3 regions of the Pantoea ananatis PA13 genome follow, and region 2 is predicted to be linked to each of the others. Evidence: predicted binding sites of a transcription regulator. Region 2 holds the regulator's gene; each other region holds the start of a gene.
What was found. Region 2 encodes PurR, which represses purine synthesis genes. Its sites were predicted from a motif close to CANGCAAACGTTTGCNTG; they were not measured.

Region 1: PAGR_RS14165 (amino acid aminotransferase) is a predicted target of PurR. The motif match lies at 3,192-3,209, and genes of this name have one in related genera.
Region 3: PAGR_RS20365 (nucleoside-specific channel-forming protein Tsx) is a predicted target of PurR. The motif match lies at 3,633-3,650, and genes of this name have one in related genera.

The regions. Positions count from the first base shown of each region.
Region 1 is NC_017554.1:2,997,058-3,004,847, reverse strand. Features, by position in the region: gene ldtD (L,D-transpeptidase) at 1-493, shown strand, start outside; gene mepK (peptidoglycan L,D-endopeptidase MepK) at 679-1,227, shown strand; gene PAGR_RS14170 (MBL fold metallo-hydrolase) at 1,267-1,896, shown strand; gene PAGR_RS14165 (amino acid aminotransferase) at 1,938-3,128, opposite strand; gene ompC (porin OmpC) at 3,339-4,448, opposite strand; gene asnS (asparagine--tRNA ligase) at 4,749-6,149, opposite strand; gene pncB (nicotinate phosphoribosyltransferase) at 6,306-7,511, opposite strand.
Region 2 is NC_017554.1:2,576,226-2,584,015, forward strand. Features, by position in the region: gene gloA (lactoylglutathione lyase) at 69-476, shown strand; gene rnt (ribonuclease T) at 596-1,267, shown strand; gene PAGR_RS12140 (Grx4 family monothiol glutaredoxin) at 1,313-1,648, opposite strand; gene PAGR_RS12145 (C40 family peptidase) at 2,013-2,834, shown strand; gene cydH (cytochrome bd-I oxidase subunit CydH) at 2,899-2,988, opposite strand; gene purR (HTH-type transcriptional repressor PurR) at 3,269-4,294, shown strand; gene punR (DNA-binding transcriptional activator PunR) at 4,291-5,196, opposite strand; gene punC (purine nucleoside transporter PunC) at 5,305-6,507, shown strand; gene cfa (cyclopropane fatty acyl phospholipid synthase) at 6,794-7,790, shown strand, end outside.
Region 3 is NC_017554.1:4,308,369-4,316,158, forward strand. Features, by position in the region: gene PAGR_RS20345 (LysR family transcriptional regulator) at 1-821, opposite strand, end outside; gene PAGR_RS20350 (helix-turn-helix domain-containing protein) at 1,007-1,375, opposite strand; gene PAGR_RS20355 (response regulator) at 1,600-2,259, shown strand; gene PAGR_RS20360 (sensor histidine kinase) at 2,256-3,605, shown strand; gene PAGR_RS20365 (nucleoside-specific channel-forming protein Tsx) at 3,880-4,746, shown strand; gene yjdN (VOC family metalloprotein YjdN) at 4,833-5,270, opposite strand; gene PAGR_RS20375 (methyl-accepting chemotaxis protein) at 5,842-7,386, shown strand; gene PAGR_RS20380 (MFS transporter) at 7,742-7,790, shown strand, end outside.

The DNA of each region.
Region 1 (7,790 bases), 420 kb from region 2:
GCTGCTGTCTGGCTGGAGCGCCGATTCCGAAGTCATCGATCCCAGCATGATTGACTGGAGCATGGTGTCAGCCTCATCTTTCCCTTACCGCATACGTCAGGCACCTGGGCAAACCAATTCACTCGGTCGCTATAAGTTTAATATGCCAAGCTCGGATGCGATTTATCTGCATGACACGCCGAACCACAATCTGTTTCAGCGCGATATTCGTGCGCTCAGCTCGGGCTGCGTGCGCGTGAATAAAGCTTCGGAACTGGCCGGTATTCTGTTGCAGGATGTCGGTTGGAATGACGCGCGTATCTCTGACACGCTCAAGCAGGGCGACACGCGCTATGTACCCATTCGGCATCGCATCCCGGTTAACTTGTATTATTTAACGGCCTGGGTTGCGGATGACGGCAAAACGCAGTTCCGTACAGATATTTACAATTATGATAATACGGCGCGTTCGGCGAGCCAGGTCTTAAGCCGTGCGCAGCAGTTATTACTCTAATAGTTGATTTTCAATCGTTAGTCGTACGGTATGTCCGTTATTCAGTCCTGTCATTCAGGCGGCTTTATCCGGAGCCGCCTTCCAAACTTGCCCATAATGGGTTGACGTGCTACCGCCATAAAGTTATGGTTCGCCAGTACGTTTTTTGCACATGTCTTTGACTCTGCTTTCAGGTAAACCGCTCCATGTCTACAATCGATTCTTTACGTCGCAAACTGCTGCTTTGCGGAAGTGCCGCTGCCGGCCTGGCCTTACTGCCAGAGACCGCGATGGCTTCACTCTCCACTTCACGCCCGCGGATATTAACGCTCAATAATCTTCACACTGGTGAAACCCTTAAAACGGAATTCTTTAACGGTAAAAGTTACGACAAAAGTGAATTGTCACGCCTGAACCACTTTTTCCGCGACTACCGTGCCAATAAAACCAAAAGTATCGATCCCCACTTATTTGACCAGCTCTATCGCCTTCAGGCGCTGTTAGAAACGCGCAAACCCGTCCAGCTCGTCTCCGGCTATCGCTCACTGGCGACGAACAATATGCTGCGGGAATCCGGGCCCGGTGTGGCAAAACACAGTTATCACACCAAAGGCCAGGCGATGGATTTCCACATTGAAGGGGTGACGCTGGCGAATGTACGCAAAGCCGCATTAAAAATGCGTGCCGGTGGTGTAGGATATTACCCCAGCAGCAACTTTGTACATATTGATACCGGTCCCGTCAGGCACTGGTAGTAACGTCGGCAACGCTGCAGGTGCCGACCATGGAGCGTTATGAATTATCACATTATCCCCGTCACCGCCTTCGCCCAGAACTGTTCGGTTATCTGGTGCGAAACCACGCGTGAATCGGCCCTGGTGGACCCGGGTGGCGATGCCGATACCATCAGGCAAACGCTGGCGCAGCTTGATTTGAAGCCTGCACAGATTCTGCTTACGCATGGTCACCTCGATCATGTTGGGGCAGCGGCAGAACTGGCTGCATTCTGGCAGGTGCCGCTGGTCGGCCCGCAAAAGCAGGATGCTTTCTGGCTGGAATCCTTACCTACTCAAAGCCAAATGTTTGGGCTGGAATATTGTGCCCCGTTGACGCCGGATCGCTGGCTGGAGGAGGGGGATACCGTTCAGGTTGGTCAGGTCACGCTTGATGTGCTGCACTGTCCCGGACATACGCCGGGGCACATTGTATTTTTTGATGCCAAAGGCCGCTTACTGGTCTCAGGTGATGTGATCTTTAGCGGCGGCGTCGGGCGTACCGACTTCCCGCAGGGTAATCATCAACATCTCATTGATGCGATAAATAATAAGCTGCTGCCGCTCGGCGACGATGTGACGTTTTTACCCGGTCACGGGCCTGTGTCAACGCTGGGGCGTGAACGTCTGACCAATCCTTTCCTGCAATAAAAAATGGGCCAGAGTGGCCCATTTTTTTATACGCGATGCGCTTAAAGTACGGCGACAATCGCCTCGCACAGTGCAGACATATTATCTGGTGTCATACCGGCAACGTTTACGCGGCCTGAATTAACGGCATAAACCCCAAACTCCTCGCGCAGGCGAATGACCTGATCTTTGGTCAGCCCACTGAACGAGAACATGCCATTCTGCTTGATGATAAAGCTGAAGTCCTGCTGCGCACCTTTATCCGCCAGGGTGTTCACAAACAGTTGGCGCATGCGCTGGATACGCTGACGCATATCAGACAGCTCTTGCTGCCAGATAGTGCGGAGCGCGTCGTTGCCCAGAATCGTGGCCACCACGGCCGCACCGTGTGACGGCGGGTTAGAATAGTTGGCGCGGATGGTGTATTTCACCTGGCTGAATGCGGTGTCGGCCGTCGCGGCATCGCCCGCAACCAGCGTAATCGCACCCACACGTTCGTTATACAGGCCGAAGTTCTTGGAATAAGAACTGGCGACAATCAGTTCCTGATGGCTTGCCGCAAAAATGCGCAGACCTTCAGCATCCTCTTCCAGACCACGGGCAAAGCCCTGGTAGGCAAAGTCAAACAGGGGCAGCCAGCCGTTAGCCAGAGAGAGCTGTGCCAGCTGTTGCCACTGCTCTGCAGTAGGATCGATACCGGTCGGGTTATGGCAGCAGCCATGAAACAGCACCACATCACCGGCTTTCACCTCTTTCAGTGAGGCCAGCATGCCGTCAAAATCCAGGGTATGGTTTGCTGCGTCATAGTACTGGTATTCGCATACCTCAAGCCCGGCGGCATTAAACACGTTTTTGTGGTTCGGCCAGCTCGGGTTGCTCACCCACACGCGCTTAACGGACGTCTGAGTAGACAGGAAATCCGCGGCGACGCGCAGTGCGCCTGTACCGCCCGGCGTCTGCGCCGTGCGGGCTCTGCCCGCCGCGATCAGGGCATTGCCTTGACCAAATAACAATTCCTGCGTGCAGTGCGCGAAATCTGGCAGACCGTCAATGCTCAGGTAATTTTTGCTGGTTTCGTGTTCAAGCAGGTACTGCTCTGCTTTCTTAACGCTGGTGAGCACCGGGGTTTTTCCGGTTTCATCTTTGTAAACACCAATACCGAGATTGATTTTATTGGGGCGGTCGTCGGCACGAAAGAGATCGGCCAGGCCAAGAATGGGGTCAGCGGGTGCAGCAGAGATCGATTCAAACATGAGTCGGGTCCAGTAGCGTGAACTTTAGCAAATGAACCATCAGGTTAACGTCAGCACGGCGAAATGCCAACCGTTTGCGATAAAATTCATCGTCTGTGCGACAGAATTACCCGTTCTAATGTTAACAGTGTGATAGCGCGGGGCTTAGTGCGAGGAAACGGCAATAAAAAACGGAGCCGAAGCTCCGTTTTTTGTACTGCATCAACAAAGTTAGAACTGGTAAACCAGACCAACACCAACTACGTCATCTGTATTCAGACCCAGCGGGTTGTTGTCTTTCAACTGGTTAATTTTGTAATCAACGTAGGTGGCTATGTTTTTGTTAAAGTAGTAAGTTGCTGCAACATCGAAATATTTGTAGATATCAGCATCGCCAATACCTTCGATATCTTTGCCTTTAGACTGAACGTAGGCCAGAGATGGACGCAGACCAAAGTCAAACTGGTACTGTGCAACAAGTTCAATAATCTGAGCCTTATTAGCAAAAGCGTCAACAGTGTTTCCAGGTGTGGTCAGAACTGTAATTTGAGCTGCATTACGCATTTCACCATACATCGCTGCCAAATAGATGTTGTTCGCATCATATTTCAGAGCAGTTGCCCAGCTCTCAGCGTGCTTACCTGCACCAATAACGTTACCATTTGCCGCGACACCTTGAGACTGCGTATCAGTACGATCACTGCTGCTATATGCACCTACAACGCCTACACCGATTGGAGAAGTATAGGAAGATGACACACCCCAGCCATCGCCGTTAGCAGTTTGGCCATTTCTGTTCGCGTTGTCGTTCTTACCTTGGTATTGAACAGCAAAGTTCCAACCATCTACCAGACCAAAGAAGTTGGTATTGCGGTAAGTCAACAGACCAGTGCTACGGCCATTCATAAAGTTATCAGAGTTACCTGAGTCACCACCGAATACTGGCAGCATATCGGTCCAGCCGATTGCATCGTAAACCACACCGTAGTTACGGCCGTAGTCGATTGAGCCAGCGTCACCGAATTTCAGACCGGCGAAGCCTAAACGTGTTTTATTACCATTGTTCGCATCGCCGCCTTCAGAATTGTTTGCCTGGAAGTTGTACTCCCACTGACCGTAACCAGTCATCTGGTCATTAATTTGGGTCTCGCCCTTAAAACCGAAGCGAGCATACGATTTGTCACCATCAGCGCCTGCGTTGTCAGAAAACTGATGACGCGCATCGAGTTTACCGTATAGGTCCAGCTTGTTGCCGTCTTTGTTATAAACTTCTGCTGCGTTAGCTGCGCCGGCGGCGAGCAGAGCAGGGATAACCACTGCCAGAATGTTGCGCTTCATCATTATTTATTACCCTCATTGGAGTTATTTGGACACCTGCCACTGCCGTCAAGAAAACTTTACGTGAACCTTGAAAGAAGTTTGGTGTCTCCTGTGTCTGCACGCATCTTTCCATCCCCCATCGGGTAATTCTACTGCGAAAATGCTACAAAAGTCGTAATCTTGTTTCAAATATAAAAAATGTATTACAAAATGTAAAAATAACGGAACTTTGTGAGTCATATCAAAATTTACAAAAATAAAAAAAGGCCGGCGATGCCGACCTCTTTATATATATGAATTTCTTATATTTAATGCTGAAAATCAGAAGTTCGCGTTGCGTGGCGTCCGTGGGAAGGGGATAACATCTCTTACATTTTGTACGCCGGTGACATAGGCGATCAAACGTTCGAAACCTAATCCAAACCCTGAATGTGGCACGGTGCCATAGCGACGCAGATCGCGATACCACCAGTAATCTTCTTTTTTCAGCCCCATCTCTTCCAGACGCGCATCCAGCACATCCAGACGTTCCTCACGCTGAGAACCGCCGATAATTTCACCGATACCCGGCGCTAACACATCCATCGCGGCCACGGTTTTCCCGTCGTCGTTAAGGCGCATATAGAATGCCTTGATATCTTTCGGATAGTTTTTCACCACCACCGGCGCTTTGAAATGCTTCTCGGCAAGATAACGTTCATGTTCAGAGGACAGATCGATGCCCCACGACACCGGGTTCTCAAAGGTCTGCCCGCAGTTCATCAGGATATCGACGGCATCGGTATAATCGACCTGGGCGAAATCGGTGGTAACAAAACGCTCCAGGCGATTAATCGCATCGTTGTCTACGCGCTCGGCAAAAAATGCCATATCGTCTGCACGCTCATCCAGCACGGCTTTGAAGACATACTTGAGCATGGCTTCCGCCAGGGCTGCCGCATCGTCTAATGAGGCGAAAGCGATTTCCGGTTCCAGCATCCAGAACTCTGCCAGATGGCGGCTGGTATTGGAGTTTTCCGCACGGAACGTGGGGCCGAAGGTGTAGATTTTCGACAAGGCGCTGGCGTAGGTTTCACCGTTCAACTGCCCTGAAACCGTCAGGAACGCCTCTTTCCCGAAGAAATCCTCCGAATAGTCGACTTTGCCCTGATCGTTGCGCGGCAGGTTTTCCATGTCCAGCGTCGAAACGCGGAACATCTCACCGGCCCCTTCAGTGTCAGAGGCGGTGATCAGCGGCGTGGAAACCCAAAAATAGCCGTTCTCATGGAAGAAGCGGTGCAGCGCCTGGGCCAGGGTATGACGAACGCGCGCCACGGCGCCAATCAGGTTGGTACGTGGACGCAGGTGGGCCACCTCACGCAGGTATTCGATACTGTGACGTTTTGCCGCCATTGGGTAGCTGTCGGGATCTTCTACCCAGCCCACGACCTCCAGCTTTGTCGCCTGAATTTCGAATGCCTGACCCTGACCCGGAGATGCAACGACCTTACCGGTGACAATGACGGAACAGCCGGTGGTCAGGTGCAGCACTTCGTCCTGATAATTATTCAGAGAATTATTGACGACAGCCTGAACGGGATTAAAGCAGGAGCCGTCATAGACAGCGATAAAGGAAAGACCGGCTTTGGAATCTCTTCGGGTACGCACCCAACCACGTACGGTGACTTCACTGTCAACCGCGACGCGACCGTGCAGTACATCCGCTACAGGCACTACGCTCATAAATATCTCTCTATATAGAAGAAGTGTGTGAATGAATTCCCCAGAGTGGGGTGTAGCTATGTTACTTGTGAGTCAACAGGAAACAAGCAAAATTCAGGGGAATAACCGATTTATTGCAGGAAGGCGGGGCGCGATAACGCCCCGATAACAAAGACGCTAGCTGGCTTTTTTAACCAGTGGCAGATCAAAGGCTTTTCTCAGAGCCTTAACGAACGCTTTATCCTGACAGATGGTTTTACCTGGGCTGTCGGAAAGCTTGGCGACCGGCTTACCATTGCACTGCACCAGCTTGATCACGATATTGAGCGGCGTAACGCCAGGAATATCACAAGTCAGGCGCGTGCCGATGCCGAAGACGACGTTGGTACGCTGACCAAAGTGGCGATACAGCGCCAGCGATTTATCCAGATTGAGGTTATCTGAGAACACCAGCATTTTCGTGAGCGGATCGATACCCAACTTCTGATAATGGGCCAGCGCTTTTTCGCCCCACTCAACCGGGTCACCTGAATCGTGACGCAGCCCTTGGTAACGGCGGGCGAACACCGGGCCGAAATCCCGCAGGAAGGCATCCATGGCGATACAGTCCGTGAGTGCAATGCCCAGCTTGTCGTCATATTCATCCAGCCAGGCCTGTAAGGCAGCGCGCTGACTGTTCGCCAGTACCGGGCTGATTTGCTGAAAAGCCTGGAACCACTCGTGGGCCTGAGTACCCACTGGCGTGAGTGCGAGGCGACGGGCCAGATCGTAGTTACTGGTGCCCATCAGCCAGGGAAAATCCTGTTTCAGCGTGCTGACGATCGATTCCTGCACATCCTGGGAATAGCGGCGGCGGGTACCAAAATCCATCAGGCGAAAACGTGACATGTCAGTGTCGGCAACCTGAGTCTTAAAGGTAGCGAGTTTCTGATGCAGAAAATCCACGGCCTGCTGGCTGCTGATGGCCGGTGTACGGTGGCGATGGACCACTTCACTGATCAAGGCCAACAGGGGGACTTCCCACATGATCACTTCCCGCCAGGGGCCCTGAATACGAATAGCCAGCTTGCCATGATGATTGCGAACTTCTACCTGCTGCGGGTCGTAGCGAAAATTTCGCAGCCAGTTAAGGTAGTCATCAGCAAAGAAGGGCAGATCAGATAACCAGGCATATTCAGCATCGGTCAGCGCCAGTGCCTGCATGGCGTCAATGGCTGTACGGATCTCGTCAGCATAAAAACCCAGCAATTCGTCGCTACGGCAGCGAAACTCCGCGGCCACCGTGACATCATGGTAACGGTGGAATACGGCTTGCTGCATATGGAGCTTATAAGCATCCGTATCCAGCAGCGAAGTCAGTATCGGGGAAGCATGTCCTGTCATGGCGCGTTTCGGCATCCTGTTCGGTGGCGCAGAGCCCGGTGTATTAAACGTCGTAAAAGACGCAAAAGTATAAATCACTAATAGACAGCGATCACAGCATATTTCAGGATAGCGAGTCGAGGACGAAATGTGTCATTGTTAACAAATTGTAGCCATTCTACCTGATGTGCACGTTGTGCATGCTAAGCTCGGCGCATCATGCTTAGACGTTTGACGCGTAAGGCTTATACTTGAGTGAATAATGCAAAGACGTTGATGAATAACTACTTAATGCGGGAC
Region 2 (7,790 bases):
TGGCGATTATCGTCGCTATACTGAGTGTTTGTGTCATCCGGGGATGACGTTTTTCAAAAGAGGAAGCTATGCGTTTACTTCATACCATGCTGCGCGTTGGCGATTTGCAACGCTCCATTGATTTTTACACTCGCGTGCTGGGCATGCGCCTGCTTCGCCAAAGCGAAAACGCTGAATATAAATATACCCTGGCGTTTGTGGGCTACACCGAAGAGAGCGAAGGTGCCGTTATTGAGCTGACCTACAACTGGGGCGTTGACAGCTACGATCTCGGTAACGCTTATGGTCACATCGCGTTGGGCGTTGATGATGTTGCCGCAACCTGCGAGCGCATCCGTAACGACGGCGGTAACGTGACGCGTGAAGCCGGCCCGGTCAAAGGTGGCACCACGATCATTGCCTTTGTTGAAGATCCAGACGGTTATAAAATCGAACTGATCGAAAATAAACATGCCGGACACGGCCTCGGCAGCTAAGCCGTGAACATCAGCCCGCGCAACGCGGGCTGATTCTCGCTTCCCTTACCTGTACCTGCTGCAGACGGGGCGCTTTTTTGGCATACTACGCGCTGCCCTTTTTCTGCAATGAGATCCTGATGTCTGAATCGTCTTCCCCCAACGCACTCAATCAACGCTTTCGTGGTTTCTATCCCGTGGTTATCGATGTGGAAACGGCGGGCTTCAATGCGCAAACCGATGCGCTGCTGGAAGTCGCGGCCATTACGCTGAAAATGGATGACGAGGGTTGGCTTCATCACGACCAGACACTGCATTTTCATGTTGAACCTTTTGTCGGCGCTCTGCTGCATCCGGAAGCCCTTGCCTTTACCGGCATCGATCCCAGCAATCCGTTACGGGGCGCGGTGAGCGAATACGAAGCCTTGCATGCCATTTTTAAACTGGTGCGCAAAGGCATTAAAGATACCGGGTGCAATCGCGCGATCATGGTGGCGCATAATGCGACCTTCGATCTTAATTTTATGAATGCCGCCGCCGAACGCGCCAGCCTGAAACGGAATCCGTTTCATCCTTTTGCCACTTTCGACACGGCCGCCCTGAGCGGGTTAGTGCTGGGTCAGACGGTACTGGCCAAAGCCTGCAAAGCGGCAGGGATGGAATTTGACAGCAGTCAGGCGCACTCTGCGCTGTATGACACGCAGCAAACGGCCACGCTGTTCTGCGAACTGGTCAATCGCTGGAAACGTCTGGGAGGCTGGCCGCTGGCTCTAGCGGAAGAGGCAACAGAATATCAGGGCGCGGCGGAGTAAACGCCCGTTAAACGAAGAAAAGGCCGACGATGTCGGCCTTTTTTATTATTCCGCTTCTTTAAACTTCTCTGCGGTTTCTTTGACCAGCGGTTGTAATTCGCCACGCTGGAACATCTCAACAATAATGTCGCAGCCGCCAACCAGTTCGCCATCGACCCACAGCTGAGGGAAGGTTGGCCAGTTAGCATACTTTGGCAGCTCTGCGCGAATATCCGGGTTCTGCAGAATATCCACGTAAGCGAAGCGCTCACCACAGGCAGACAGCGCCTGAACCGCCTGGGCAGAGAAACCGCAGCTTGGCAGTTTCGGCGAACCTTTCATGTACAGCAGGATCGGGTTTTCTGCGATCTGGCGCTGAATTTTTTCTACAGTACTCATTATTGCCTTCCTTAATTCGTCACTTCGTGTTTCTTTATTGTAGCGACTTCCCTTCAGGACTGAAAATGAGATTTTCTTCCCGTTAGGGCAAACCGCCATGTTTGTTAAGTCCGCTTGCGCGCTATCCACCCGCTCATCGGGACCCAAAAGGTGAATGCATTAATAATTTGCAATAATTTTGCTGAGTTAACCTGCTGAAATTACTTATTTATGCCTGCTTTTTACCCAAGTTATTAATTAATAAAAAAAGGACTTACTGTTTTAAAAAAAACTGGACTAGAATGTCTTCGGCGCTGATCGTTGATCAGATTTTTCTTAACCTTGTCAGATATCTGTTGAACCTGACAGCTTAACCAGTAAACGGACTATGCGTTCAATTATTACGCTTCTTATTCTGGCTTTTGCGCAACTGTTCTTTAATGTCGCCTCTGCATCACCGCAGGCGCCGGTTAAGGCCAGCTTGCATAAGGTAGAGAAAAAAAGTGCGCGCGAAGATGAGCGGCGCAAGCGACGCACGGTTAAAGCTTCGGCGAAAAAAAGCCGTTCCTCCGCAGAGCAGAAATCCAGCAAAACGCTTAAAACCAGTAAAAATCCCTCTCACGCGGTTGCCTCTCACAAAACCCTGACCAAAGCGACTGATTCACACAAGAAGCTCACCAAAAAAGTGGCCGCCAACGCCACCAGCAAGAAACGCTATGGTCATCAACGCGCGGTGAAGGTGGCGAAAGCGGACAGCAAGGATACCGGCACCATCAAAATGAGCAACGCACACCGTCAGCGCTATCAAAAAGCACGTGAAACGGCGATGGCGAAACTGATGGGACAGCTGGGCAAGCGCTACCAGTGGGGCGGAAAATCGCCGCATACCGGTTTCGACTGCAGCGGCCTGGTGTGGTACGCCTACAAAGATGTGGTGAAATTTAAAATTCCGCGTACTGCAAATGAAATGTATCACCTGCGGGATGCCGCGCCGGTGAATCGGGAAGCGCTGGAGAAAGGCGATCTGGTGTTTTTCCGCATCAACGGACGTGGCACGGCCGACCACGTGGGTGTTTACCTGGGTAACGGTAAATTTATTCAGTCACCGCGTACCGGAAAGGACATTCAAATCAGTGCGTTAAGCGAAGATTACTGGCAGCGCCACTATATTGGTGCGCGTCGCGTCATGACGCCAAAAACCGTTCGCTAAACGTCACTCCTCCGTCATACCGACGGAACGCAGCCGGGACAGGGAAACCTTCCCGGCTTTTTTATTAGTTCAGAATGGCGGTAAAGCTGAACGCAATAATCATCAACAGTGCAGCCGCCGTGGTCATCAATGACAGTTTCAGATCGGTACTCATCACAACTCCTTAGGCACAATTTTAGTAGGGGTTAAGCATTTTCCCACACGCGTGGGTAAAAATCTCGTTTTATCCGTGCAGCCTTGTTAGAATCCCCTCTTTGTTGCGCAACAGCGCGCAACATCGGTTGCGTCAGCACCCTTTTCAACCGTTATTTCCTGCCCCGATGCCCCATAACCGGTCAGAAAAACGATTTTTTTGCAGAAATAACCGTCCGCTGACGCAAACGTTTAACAACATGCTTATCAACAGGTTAGATAAGCCCGGGAGTTCGATTTTCATGGCAACAATTAAAGATGTGGCGAAACGTGCAGGCGTCTCTACCACAACCGTTTCTCACGTCATCAATAAGACGCGCTTTGTCGCAGAAGATACCCGCGAAGCGGTCTGGGAAGCGATTCGGGAATTACATTATTCACCCAGCGCCGTAGCACGCAGCCTGAAGGTGAATCACACCAAAACGCTGGGCCTTTTGGCCACCTCCAGCGAGGCGCCCTATTTCGCTGAAATTATTGAAGCCGTGGAGAATCACTGCTTTGATAAAGGCTACACCCTGATTTTAGGCAACGCGCATAACGACCTGCAAAAACAGCGTGCCTACCTCTCGATGATGGCGCAGAAGCGCGTCGATGGGCTGCTGGTCATGTGTTCTGAGTACCCGGATGATTTGCTGCAAATGCTGGAAGCCAACCGCAATATTCCCATGGTGGTCATGGACTGGGGCGAATCCCGTGCCGATTTTACTGACACGGTGCTGGATAATGCGTTTCAGGGCGGTTATCTGGCCGGCCGCTACCTCATCGAACGCGGGCATCGCGATATTGGCGCCATTCCAGGGCAAATGGAACGTAACACCGGTGGTGGCCGTCATGCCGGTTTCCTCAAGGCGCTGGAAGAAGCCGGTATTCAGCCGCGTTCAGAGTGGATTGTGCAGGGCGATTTCGAGCCTGAATCCGGGTATCAGGCTATGCAGCAAATTCTGTCGCAGAAGCAGCGCCCAAGCGCGGTGTTCTGCGGTGGCGATATTATGGCCATGGGCGCTATCTGTGCCGCCGATGAAATGGGCCTGCGCGTCCCGCAGGATATTTCGGTGATTGGCTACGATAATGTGCGCAACGCACGCTATTTCACGCCTGCACTCACTACCGTGCACCAGCCAAAAGCGCAACTCGGGGAGAAGGCTCTGGAAATGTTGCTGGACCGCATTACCAGCAAGCGTGAAGAGTCGCAAACCATCGAAGTGCATCCGACACTGATTGAGCGACGCTCTGTAGGCTACGGTCCCTATCGCGACTACCGTCGTTAATCCTCGCTCAACCACTCCTGATTGAGCGTTTGCGCATCACCCAGGTAATTGAGCAACCAGCCCAATGCCGGTGATGCGCGATCTTCCGCCCAACTGACGCAGCAGGGACTTTCTGGAAAAGGCTGGGGCAAGTTAAGTTCGGTCACTTCGCCGCTGTCCAGTAGCGGGCGGGCTAAGTGCCCCGGCACCATTGCGACGCACAGCCCGGCCCGGACGCAGTCCAGCCCGGTCTGCCATTCAGGCACCACCAGTCGGCGTTGATTATCCAGAGCCCAGGTCATACGACGCGGTAACGCACGCGAGGTGTCTTCCAGCACCAGCGAAGGCCAGTTGCGCAACGCCTCATCATCTAGCCGGGCGACCTGGGTTAACGGATGTTCCCGCGCGACGATGCAGCGCCAGTTCAGAGTTCCCATATCGCGGAAAGCAAACCGCCCGCCCACCGGAATCGCCTGAGTCGCGCCTATTGCGACCTCGACTCTTCCGTCAGCCAGCGCATCCCATACGCCGTTAAACACTTCATAACTGATGTGGAGCTCCATATCCGGAAAGTGGCGATAGAAATCCCTGACGAACTGACGGGTTCGGTGCGGTTTCACAATGCAGTCCACCGCAATCGCGATTTGCCCTCGCCAGCCGTTGGCCAGTTGCTGGCACTGACGGCGCGTGGCATCCATTTTTTTGATGACGCTGCGGCCTTCTCGCACAAAATGTTCGCCCGCAGGTGTCAAAACGACCTCCCGGTGCTGCCGTTCAAACAGCGGTACCGCCAGCCAGGTTTCAAGCTGGCGAACGGTATAGCTGATGGCAGAAGGCACACGGTGCAACTCCTGGGCCGCAGCACTGAAACTGCCGCCACGCGCGACCGCATCAACCACTTCAAGCGCATATTCAGACCACATATCCTGCCTTTAAATTTTTTAACAGCAACAGGCAAATTTTACCGTTTCACAGTATGAAGTACAGCTTTTACACTGCCCCGCGTTTATCCTGCAAAAAATGAGAATCAGATGTCAGCTTCTAAAGGATTCATTCCCTATCTTGCCGTGCTTAGTATGCTGGGCTTTCTGGCCACCGATATGTACCTGCCCGCCTTCGGGGCCATGCAGCAAAGTTTTAACACCTCCGCCGGGATGATCAGCGCCAGTATGAGCCTGTTCCTGGCGGGTTTTGCCTGTGGTCAGCTGGTATGGGGACCGCTGTCAGATCGTATTGGCCGCAAACCGGTATTGCTGGCAGGACTGAGCCTGTTTGCGCTGGGTTGTGCGGGGATGCTGTGGGTGGACGACGTGGTACTGATGCTGGTGCTGCGCTTCATTCAGGCCATCGGCGTGTGCGCGGCTGCCGTGAGCTGGCAGGCCCTGGTGGTCGATCGCTATCCTCAGTCGCGCGCGAATAAAGTCTTTGCCACTATTATGCCGCTGGTCGCGCTGTCTCCTGCGCTGGCCCCGCTGCTGGGTGCCTGGCTGATTAGCCATTTTCACTGGCGCTCAATTTTTGTCGTTCTGACCGCGATTGCCGCGGCCCTGATCCTGATTACGCTGCGCCTGCCATCGGTACAAACAGCGCGCCGCCCGGCCCCGTCACAGCCCGGTTTTATGACGCTGCTGCGTTCACGCGTCTACAGCGGTAACGTCCTGATGTATTCTGCCTGCTCGGCCAGCTTTTTTGCCTGGTTGACCGGATCACCGTTTATTCTGGCAGCGATTGGCCTGTCGCCTGCTGATATCGGCTTAAGCTATATTCCGCAGACCATTGCTTTCTTAGTCGGCGGTTTTGGCTGCCGTGCGCTCCTTAACCGTTTCAAAGGGGCGCAGTTGCTGCCATGGCTGCTCATCGTCTATAGCCTTAGCGTACTGGCCCTGTTTGCCGTCGCCCTGTCAGGCTCGGTTTCACTCACCGCTTTGCTGGTGCCGTTTTGCGGCATGGCGCTGGCGAACGGGGCGATTTATCCCATCGTCGTATCCAGTGCACTTCTGCCCTTCCCCCATGCGACCGGCAGAGCCGCCGCCCTGCAGAACACGCTGCAGCTGGGCCTGTGCTTTGTCGCCAGCCTGGCCGTCTCGGCGGGCCTGACCCAGGCGCTGTTCACCACAACGCTCATCATGGCGGTGACGATTGTACTGGCGCTGGCAGGCTATCAGATGCAGCGCCGCACCGGCGCACAAACTGATATTGCCTCAACGGCACATCCCTGCCAGGATAATCACTGAGGCAACGACTTTTGTCGTCTGAGTGATCAACACGTGACGGGCCCGCCAGCGCCTCCTGTGCCGGGCCCTGATTCGCCGTACCATCATAATAACAATGTTTCACGCAGCCTCATCGCTGTGAAGGTGTCTTTGTGGGCAAATGCACTCTGCTGGCCCCTGCATTGCACCCTTTCTCTGTACGCTTAAGGTTGTCTGGCGCAAGGCGTCATCTGTGACTTTTCTCATAATCCTGAGTAACGGCTCCTGCTCTTTCTCAGGTTCTGACAGTTCTGGTGATGGAGTGGCTATGAGTTCAACATGTGTAGCAGAAGTGAATATCGAACGAAACCATTGGTACCGTATCGTTCATGAGTTATTGCAAAAAGCAGACATCGAAATCAACGGTTCCCGCCCATGGGACATTCAGGTTAAACATCCCGACTTTTTTAAACGCGTCCTGCAAAAGGGCTCCCTGGGGCTGGGCGAAAGTTATATGGACGGCTGGTGGGAGTGCGAGCGGCTGGATATGTTTTTTCATCGGGCGTTGAAACATAAGCTTGATGAGCAGCTTCCTCATCACGTGCAGGATATCGTGCGCATTGCGCTGGCGCGCCTGGTTAACCTGCAGTCGAAAAAACGGGCCTGGCAAGTCGGCAAAGCGCACTATGATCTGGGTAATGACCTTTTTACCCTGATGCTCGATCCTTACATGCAATACTCCTGCGGCTACTGGAAAGACGCCACGACGCTTGAGGCGGCACAGGAAGCCAAACTGGACATGATCTGTCGCAAGCTGCAACTGAAACCCGGTATGACCTTGCTGGATATTGGCTGTGGCTGGGGCGGTCTGGCGGCTTATGCAGCAAGAAACTATGGCGTCAGCGTACAGGGCGTGACGATCTCTGCAGAACAACAAAAGCTGGCGCAGCAACGCTGCGAAGGGCTGGATGTCACTATCCTGCTTCAGGATTATCGCGATCTGAATCAACAGTTTGACCGCATCGTCTCGGTGGGGATGTTCGAACACGTGGGGCCGAAAAACTACCCAACCTACTTTGCCACGGTCAATCGCAACCTCAAGCCGGACGGGATTTTTCTGCTGCATACCATTGGCGCGCTCAAAACGGATATGCACGTCGATCCGTGGATCGGCAAGTATATTTTCCCGAATGGCTGCCTGCCTTCTTTACGCCATATTGCCGACGTCAGCGAACCGCATTTCATTATGGAAGACTGGCACAACTTCGGCGCTGACTACGACACCACGCTGATGGCCTGGCATGAGCGTTTCCAGCGTGCCTGGC
Region 3 (7,790 bases), 1.7 Mb from region 2:
CTCAGCAGGTAACTCTGTGAGCGATCCATCTGCCACTCCGGCAGCACCTGGACAATTTGCCCCTGCGTCAGCGCCTCCTGCACCATATAGGAAGGCAGATAGGCGATGCCGTTGCCCGCCAGTGCAGCGTTCAGCAGCGCCATACTGTTATTGGCCCGAAAGCGGCTACGCACGTCTACCGCCAGACGCAGCTTATCGCGACGAAAAGGCAGTGCCGCCGTGTGCGCCGGACCGTGAAACATCAAGAGATCATGGCGGGGTAACAGGCGCGGATGCGAAATGGCAGGATGCTGCGCCAGGTAGTCAGGCGCGGCGTACAGGCCCCAGTGGATGTCGCTCAAAACACGAAAGTTGCCCTGGCGGGGCGCATGAGCACGGATAACTATCGCGATGTCTACCCCGTCGCCAAGGGTCTCATCGTTGTTATCCGTAAGGCTGAGATCGACATTGATGTGCAGATGACCGCGCAGAAACCGATTCAGCAGCGGCACGATGCACTGGCAGCCATAGGTGACGGGCGCCTGTAAGCGGACATTACCGGCAGGATTTTGGTGAGCCTGCTGCACAAAATCTTCGGCCCGGTGCATTTCGTCCAGCATACGCACGCAAAAGGGATAGTAAGCCTGGCCGAGTTCCGTCAGCGTCATCCGGCGAGTCGTACGCTGGAGCAGCCGAATGCCCAGCCGCTGTTCCAGCCCGGCAATTTCCCGGCTGATGTGGGACTTTGACACGCCGAGTACGCGTGCGGCTTCCGTAAAGCTTTTGAGTTCCACCACGCGCGCAAACAACATCATGGCGATCAGATTATCGCTGTTAGTCATCGGGTTCCTGGGACAAATCGGCCTGCTGAAGGTTATTGCACAGCCACGACGCCGTGCCTCAGGCAGTCAGAATAAAGCAACGGAAGGAAAGCGGACAGCGTGGGAGCAGGAAAAAGGACGCGAGGCAGCCCTGGCGATGCATGGACATTCCCACAAGTTCGCGGATGGGAATGTCCATACAGAGACTAACTTGCCATGGCATAAGGGAATAATAAACGATCTGGCTCTACCCGGCGCTGACGGCGAAGTTGACCCGGCGTGACCATAAAATAGTTTTTAAACGTTCGTGTGTAGGCCTGTTGGGTATCAAACCCATAGCTCATCGCCACCTGTAAAATGGCTTCGTTGCTGTTAAGCAGCGTCAGGGCCGACTCGGTCAGACGGCGCTGACGGATATACTCGGCCAGTGAGAAGCCGGTATGCTGGCGAAATAACCGTTGCAGGTGCCAACGGGAATAGCCCGCGCGGCGAGCAACTTCGTCCAGATGCAGATCGTGTCCTAAATTGCTTTCTATCCATTCCAGCAAACTACGAATAAACTCGCGCTGATTCATGGTGTTCTCCTGGTTAAAGCAGATGTGCAGGGAACACACTGTAGCGCGTTAAATTTATCCCTTAATTAGCGAAAAATTAGCGCAGAATTAGCAAAGCGGTAAAATCGCCTCTTTAGGTACAGGCATCCGGCGCGCCCCGGCCTTTTAGCAGGCTGAGCGCCCCAATAATTCTGCGCTAATAATCCAGCGCTACACTGTTGCCATTTTTCGGGAGGGCATCATCCATGCGCGTTTTGTTGGTCGAAGATGATGAAATGATCGGCGCGAATTTGCAGCAGGCGCTGGAAGCGGCAGGCTGGTCAGTTGACTGGGTACGCGATGGCGTGTATGCGCAAAACGCCTGGAGCGAAGGCGGCTACAGCTGCGTCCTGCTTGATCTTGGCTTACCCCGGGACGACGGATTGCAGGTGCTGAGACGGGCACGCGGGCGCGGGGATGCCACACCGGTCTTGATCCTTACCGCCCGCGATACGGTCGCTCAGCGCGTACAGGGCCTGGATTATGGTGCGGATGACTACCTGCTCAAGCCTTTTGATCTTCAGGAGGTCATGGCCCGCATGCGTGCGATTACCCGGCGCCATCACGGTTCCGCCGATTCGGTGCTGGGCAGCGGGGATGTTCAACTGGATATGCTGACGCGCGAAGTCCTGTACAAAGGGCAACGTGAGCAGTTAACCGCCCGGGAATATGCCCTGCTCTATGCGCTGCTGGAGCGGCCCGGTGCCATCCTGTCACGCGAGCAGTTAGAGAACCGCATCTATGGCTGGGGCGAAGAAGTCAGCAGCAATGCGGTAGACGTATTAATCCACGGCATGCGGCGCAAGCTGGATAATGATGTGATCCGCAACGTGCGCGGACTGGGTTGGCGAGTACCGGCAATATGAAAATCTTTATGCGATCGTTACGGAATAAATTACTCAGTACGTTACTGGTCATTCATTTGCTGATGATTGGCGGCGTGGCCTGGTATTTCTTTAACTGCTACGGTGAAATGGTGGGCGTCATCAAGGATGAGCAGCTCGCCAAGCTGGCCGATGCCTGGTCAGTGAATCGCGAAATCCCTCCGCTGATGCCGCTGATTGCGCCAGCGCACAAGATCAAAAGCGCCTTCGTCATTCAGCTATGGGATGCCAAAGGTCAGCTACGCTCCAGCTCCTGGCCTGAGTTGCACGCGCCGTTACAGGCCGAAAACGGCTACAAAGATGTGCAGATCGGCGGCTGCCACGACTGCGAATGGCGAATTTATACCCGCTCCGGCCAGCCCGGCAGCGAGATAAAGACCATTCAGGTGATGCTCAATCTCAGCTACATGAAAGAAATGATGGTGAGGCGGGCGCTGTCGGCGATTATTCCGCTGATTTTGATGATGCCGCTGTCATTACTGGTTATCTGGCTGGTCGTGCGCAAAATCACCCGGGATTTGCGCGTTGCCTCCCGGGAGATTGCCGCGCAGGATGCCCATCACCCACACAGCGTTTCACCGGGAAGCCTGCCTGATGAAATTCAGCCGCTGGTCGCCGCCTATAATTCGCTGCTGGATAAACTTCGTGCGGCCTGGTCTTCACAGCGCCAGTTTATGGAAGATGCCGCGCACGAATTGCGGACGCCGGTCACGGCGGTTACGTTGCAGTTGGAGAACCTGCGGCAGCATATTCAGCCTGGCGAGGCCAGTCGTCAGTTTGCACAACTGGAATCGGGCGTGACCCGCACCCGCCATCTGGTGACCCAATTGCTGAATATGTCACGCTGGGAAGATCAGTCGGTTGTCGCAAGCCTCGAAACTATCGCGCTGGAAGATGTGCTGAAAGAGAGCATTGAGCAGCTCATGGTGGTGGCAGATAAACGCGGTATCGACATTGGCTTTAGCGGCACCACGCACTACCAGTTGCAGGCCGGACGATCGGAGCTGCGAAGCCTGTTTGATAACCTGATTGGCAATGCCATGCTTCATACGCCTGAAGGCAGCCTGGTGGATGTCCTGCTGCACCGTGTTGACGGGCAAACCGTGGTAGATATCGTCGATAACGGCCCGGGCATGCCGGAGTCGTTTATTGAACGCGCGTTTGATCGCTTTGCCCGCGCCCCGGATGTTAAAGCCCAGGGGAGCGGGTTAGGCTTGTCTATTGTACGAAGCGTGGCGCACAAACATCATATCCGCGTTGCCCTGTCCAATTGCCTGAATCCGCACGGTGTACGTTGCGGTTTTCAGGTCCGCGTCACTTTTCCCTGATCCTCGCTGTTTGATTCGGAACCGGACAACGTAAACGGTTGCCTGGTTCCGTTCGCCGGAGACAATATTGTGACAAGCATCACAATATTGATGAATTGTTATGCAACACATTTTGACAAATGTGACCAAAAGCTATTTTCTATCTCTCTGTTACAGGCACGCTACGCTAACTAAAACAGGCGGCCTGAGTACATTACTGCCCAACCTTTGGGATTGATTTCCAAACAGCGCGCAAACGATTGTCTTGCGCATAAAAACCAGTGGTCAAAATATAATGAAATTTAAAACGTTAATGGCAGGCGCCCTGCTGGCAGGTTCCTTAAACGGTGCAGTGCAGGCTGCTGACAATGCTCCCCAGTACGTTTCCGACTGGTGGCATCAGAGCGTAAACGTGGTGGGCAGTTACCACACTCGCTTCGGACCGCAGTTCAATAATGACGTCTATCTGGAATATGAAGCGTTTGCGAAAAAAGACTGGTTTGATTTTTACGGCTACGTTGATCTGCCGAACTTCTTTGGCGTGGGCAACAGCAATGCTAACGGCATTTTCGACCACGGTTCGCCGCTGTTCATGGAAATTGAGCCGCGTTTCTCCATTGATAAACTGACCGGCACCAGCCTGGCCTTTGGTCCGTTTAAAGAGTGGTACTTCGCGAACAACTATATCTACGATATGGGCCGCAACAGCGCCAACCGTCAGAATACCTGGTATATGGGCCTGGGCACCGACATCGATACGCACAGCGATATCGGTCTGTCGCTTAACGTCTATGCCAAATACCAGTGGGAAAACTACGGTGCAGCGAATGAAAACAGCTGGGATGGCTATCGCTTCAAAGTGAAATATTTTGTGCCGATCACCACCCTGTGGGGCGGTAACCTTGGCTATGTAGGCTTTACCAACTTCGACTGGGGTTCAGACTTACGCGAAAAGAGTGGCCCGATTCGCACCAGCAATTCAATCGCCTCCAGCCATATCCTGTCGCTGGGTTACGATCACTGGCACTTCTCGGCCGTCGCCCGTTATTTTCATAACGGCGGTCAGTGGGGAGCGGGTCAGGAGTTAGGATTTGGTGAAAGCGCGTCTGAAATCAAGTCCACAGGCTGGGGTTACTACCTGGTCGCTGGCTATAACTTCTGATTGCTGTCGCACCGCGAAAAGAGGTGGCGGCAAACGTTGAGGCCTTCCCATAGGGAAGGCCTCGCGTCTTTACAAACTGCAGCGTATTACGCGTCGGGTTTTACCACGTTGATGCGCCATGGAATATTGAATTTATCGATAATCATGGCGAAGCCGTTAGACCAGAACGTCTCCTGCCATGGCGTAGTGACTTTCCCGCCTGCAGACAGCTTTTCAAACCATGCCTTACCCTGCTCTGCATCATTGGTTGCCAGACTCACGGCATAGCCCGCGTGTTCTGAGGCCGGAGGCTGATGGGGATTGCCATCACTCATCATCAGCTCACCCTGACCAATGCGGAGGTGCGCATGCATAATTTTCTCAGGGGGCAACGGCGGAGCGGACCGATCGCCCACCTGTTCACCCTGCTCCGGCATATCGCCAAACGTCATTTTTTGCAGCAGTTTTCCACCCGTTGCCTGCAAATAGAATTCTATCGCTTCTTCACAGCGACCATAGAGAAACAAATAGGGACATACTTGCATTATTACCTCGATACCGGTGAGTAGAGACTTCCTTATAACGATGTAATAAGTGTAGACGACAGGTCAGGGTTGACGACGATAACCGGATAAAGATTCATCATTCGGATTATTTACCTGACGTAGGTCAGCCTTTTCTCTGTTGATTTTACAAATAAAACAGGACCAGACCTGACAACAATAAAAGCGTGATTTCCTGTCATATATTATTGTCATGGCAATAATAACAAAGCATGACCGTTGAATGATGAAATAAAAGGCCAGTTTATAACGCGTTACGATACATCACCTCTTGCGCCGTGCTGTTTATCGCCAGCAGTCATCCTGTGCACGCGCCGATCTTTCAGGCTTTGTTAAATCTGTCTGGCCCTAAAACTCAGGTTATCTAACGTAAAGGGCGAAATAACCGAACCGGCAGAAAAGATCATCAGATAATAATATTGAATCATCTGGTTCATTATTTCGCTCATCTTTTACCCACCTTATTGTTTATTAATTTCAGCACGTTCCCACTAAATATTTACCCTCCTGATGCCGATATATCAGTCCATAATCCCCTATTCAGGACTGCGTAATGTCGTTAAAAAAATCTTCACTACTGGTTTTGTCGTTCCTGTTAATTCTTTTTCTTATCAGCATATCGGTCAGCATCTGGTTACTGGCCCGGAGCAACGCGTCGTTAAATGCGGTTAATAAAGAAATCCGCGTAGTGTTATCAGTTATCGATCCTATCAACCACAGCCGAACGTTACGCGTCCGGCTGATGGAATACATGAAAGAAATTGAGAACGACGGCACGCAGGGCGGCTATTCTCTGGACAGCGTAAAAAGCGTCGCGGCTAAAGCCGATGCTGCCTTTCAGGCTTATCTGAGTGCGCCACGCATTCCGGGTGAAGAGGCCGATGCAGACCGCTATCGTCAGGCCTATCTGGCTTATCGCGATCGGGGAATTCAACCCTTGATTGAAGCGGCCGAAGCCCGCGATCAGCAGCGCTTTAAAAATCAAATTGCCAACGTAGTCCGCCTCGACCGGCAGTATGAAATCGTCCTGGATCAGGTGCTGGCACAACACGAGGCTTATGCGAAGAAACTGAATACTGACGCCCAGGGCAACTTTTCATCCGGGATCACCCTGCTCATCGTGTTTGGCTTGTTATTCCTGGCCATCATCATTGCGATACTGATCTTTGTCAGACGCTATATCTTATCGCCGCTCAATAACGCAAAAGCGCACTGCAGCGAGATTGCGGCAGGCGTGCTCGATCACCCGGTGCCGGTCAAAATCGGCTCGAAGAGCGAAATTCAGCAACTGATGAGCTCGATGGAGCAAATGCGGACGTCTCTGACGGACATTATTATCCGGGTGCGCCACTCAACCCACGCGGTGTCCTGTGCTTCACAGGAAATTGCCAGCGGTAATATCGATCTGGCGTCCCGTACCGAGCAGCAAGCTGCGGCGCTAACGGAAACGGCGGCCAGCATGGAGCAGTTAGGGGCAACCGTTAAACAGAACACGGACAACGTGTTTGAAGCCTGCCGTCTGGCTAACGAAGCGGTACAGAACGCAGAAACCGGCGAGAAGGTTTCTCAGCAGGTTATCGTTTCAATGGCCAAAATTAATGAAAGTTCGAAGAAGATCGAGGATATTACCAGCGTTATTAACAGCATTGCTTTTCAAACCAATATTCTGGCGCTGAACGCCGCCGTCGAAGCGGCGCGCGCCGGTGAGCAAGGCCGGGGTTTTGCCGTTGTCGCCGGTGAAGTGCGTAATCTCGCGCAACGCAGCGCCGTGGCGGCGAAAGAAATTGAAGGGCTGATTGCCGAATCGGTCGCGACGATTCGCGTGGGTTCTGATCAGGTCAGCCGCACGGGCGAGGCGATGAATGCGATTATTTCCTCGGTGAGCCGGGTGAACGAGCTGATGGACCACATTTCAACCGCGTCCGATGAGCAGCATCACGGTATCAGCCAGATTGAAAAGGCGGTCACTGAGATGGATGGTGTGACGCAGCAAAACGCCGCGCTGGTCCAGGAGTCGGCCGCCGCGGCTGCTTCGCTGGAAGAGCAGGCTCAGCACCTGACCCACTCCGTTTCTGCTTTCCGCCTGTCTGGCGTCTAAAACGGATTCCCGCTCGGGTGATCAGGCCTGAGCGGGAAACAGACTCTGTGCGGCGCGGCGTCAGCCTGTGAGTGCCTGGCCTTTACCGGCCCGCCAATCGTGGTGACGGCTGACCGCGCCTTTGTGCCCTGACCGGCTCTTGTGCCTTTACCTCGGCCGCCTGACGTTCTGCCCTAAAAACCGTCCCAGTCAATACTGCAATATGCGTTGCTAAAAATTCATCACTATTCCTGTCGGCAAGAATCAGGTAATTGATTATTCTGCTGCTTCACGGCTCGCGAATGGGCAACGCTTTCAAAACACATCACGGCCTGTAGCGGGAATGGCAATCATCCTGACATGAGGTTCACCTTACATGACACCAGCCTTCATCACAGGGATAGCACCGACGGCGGCATCGTCGG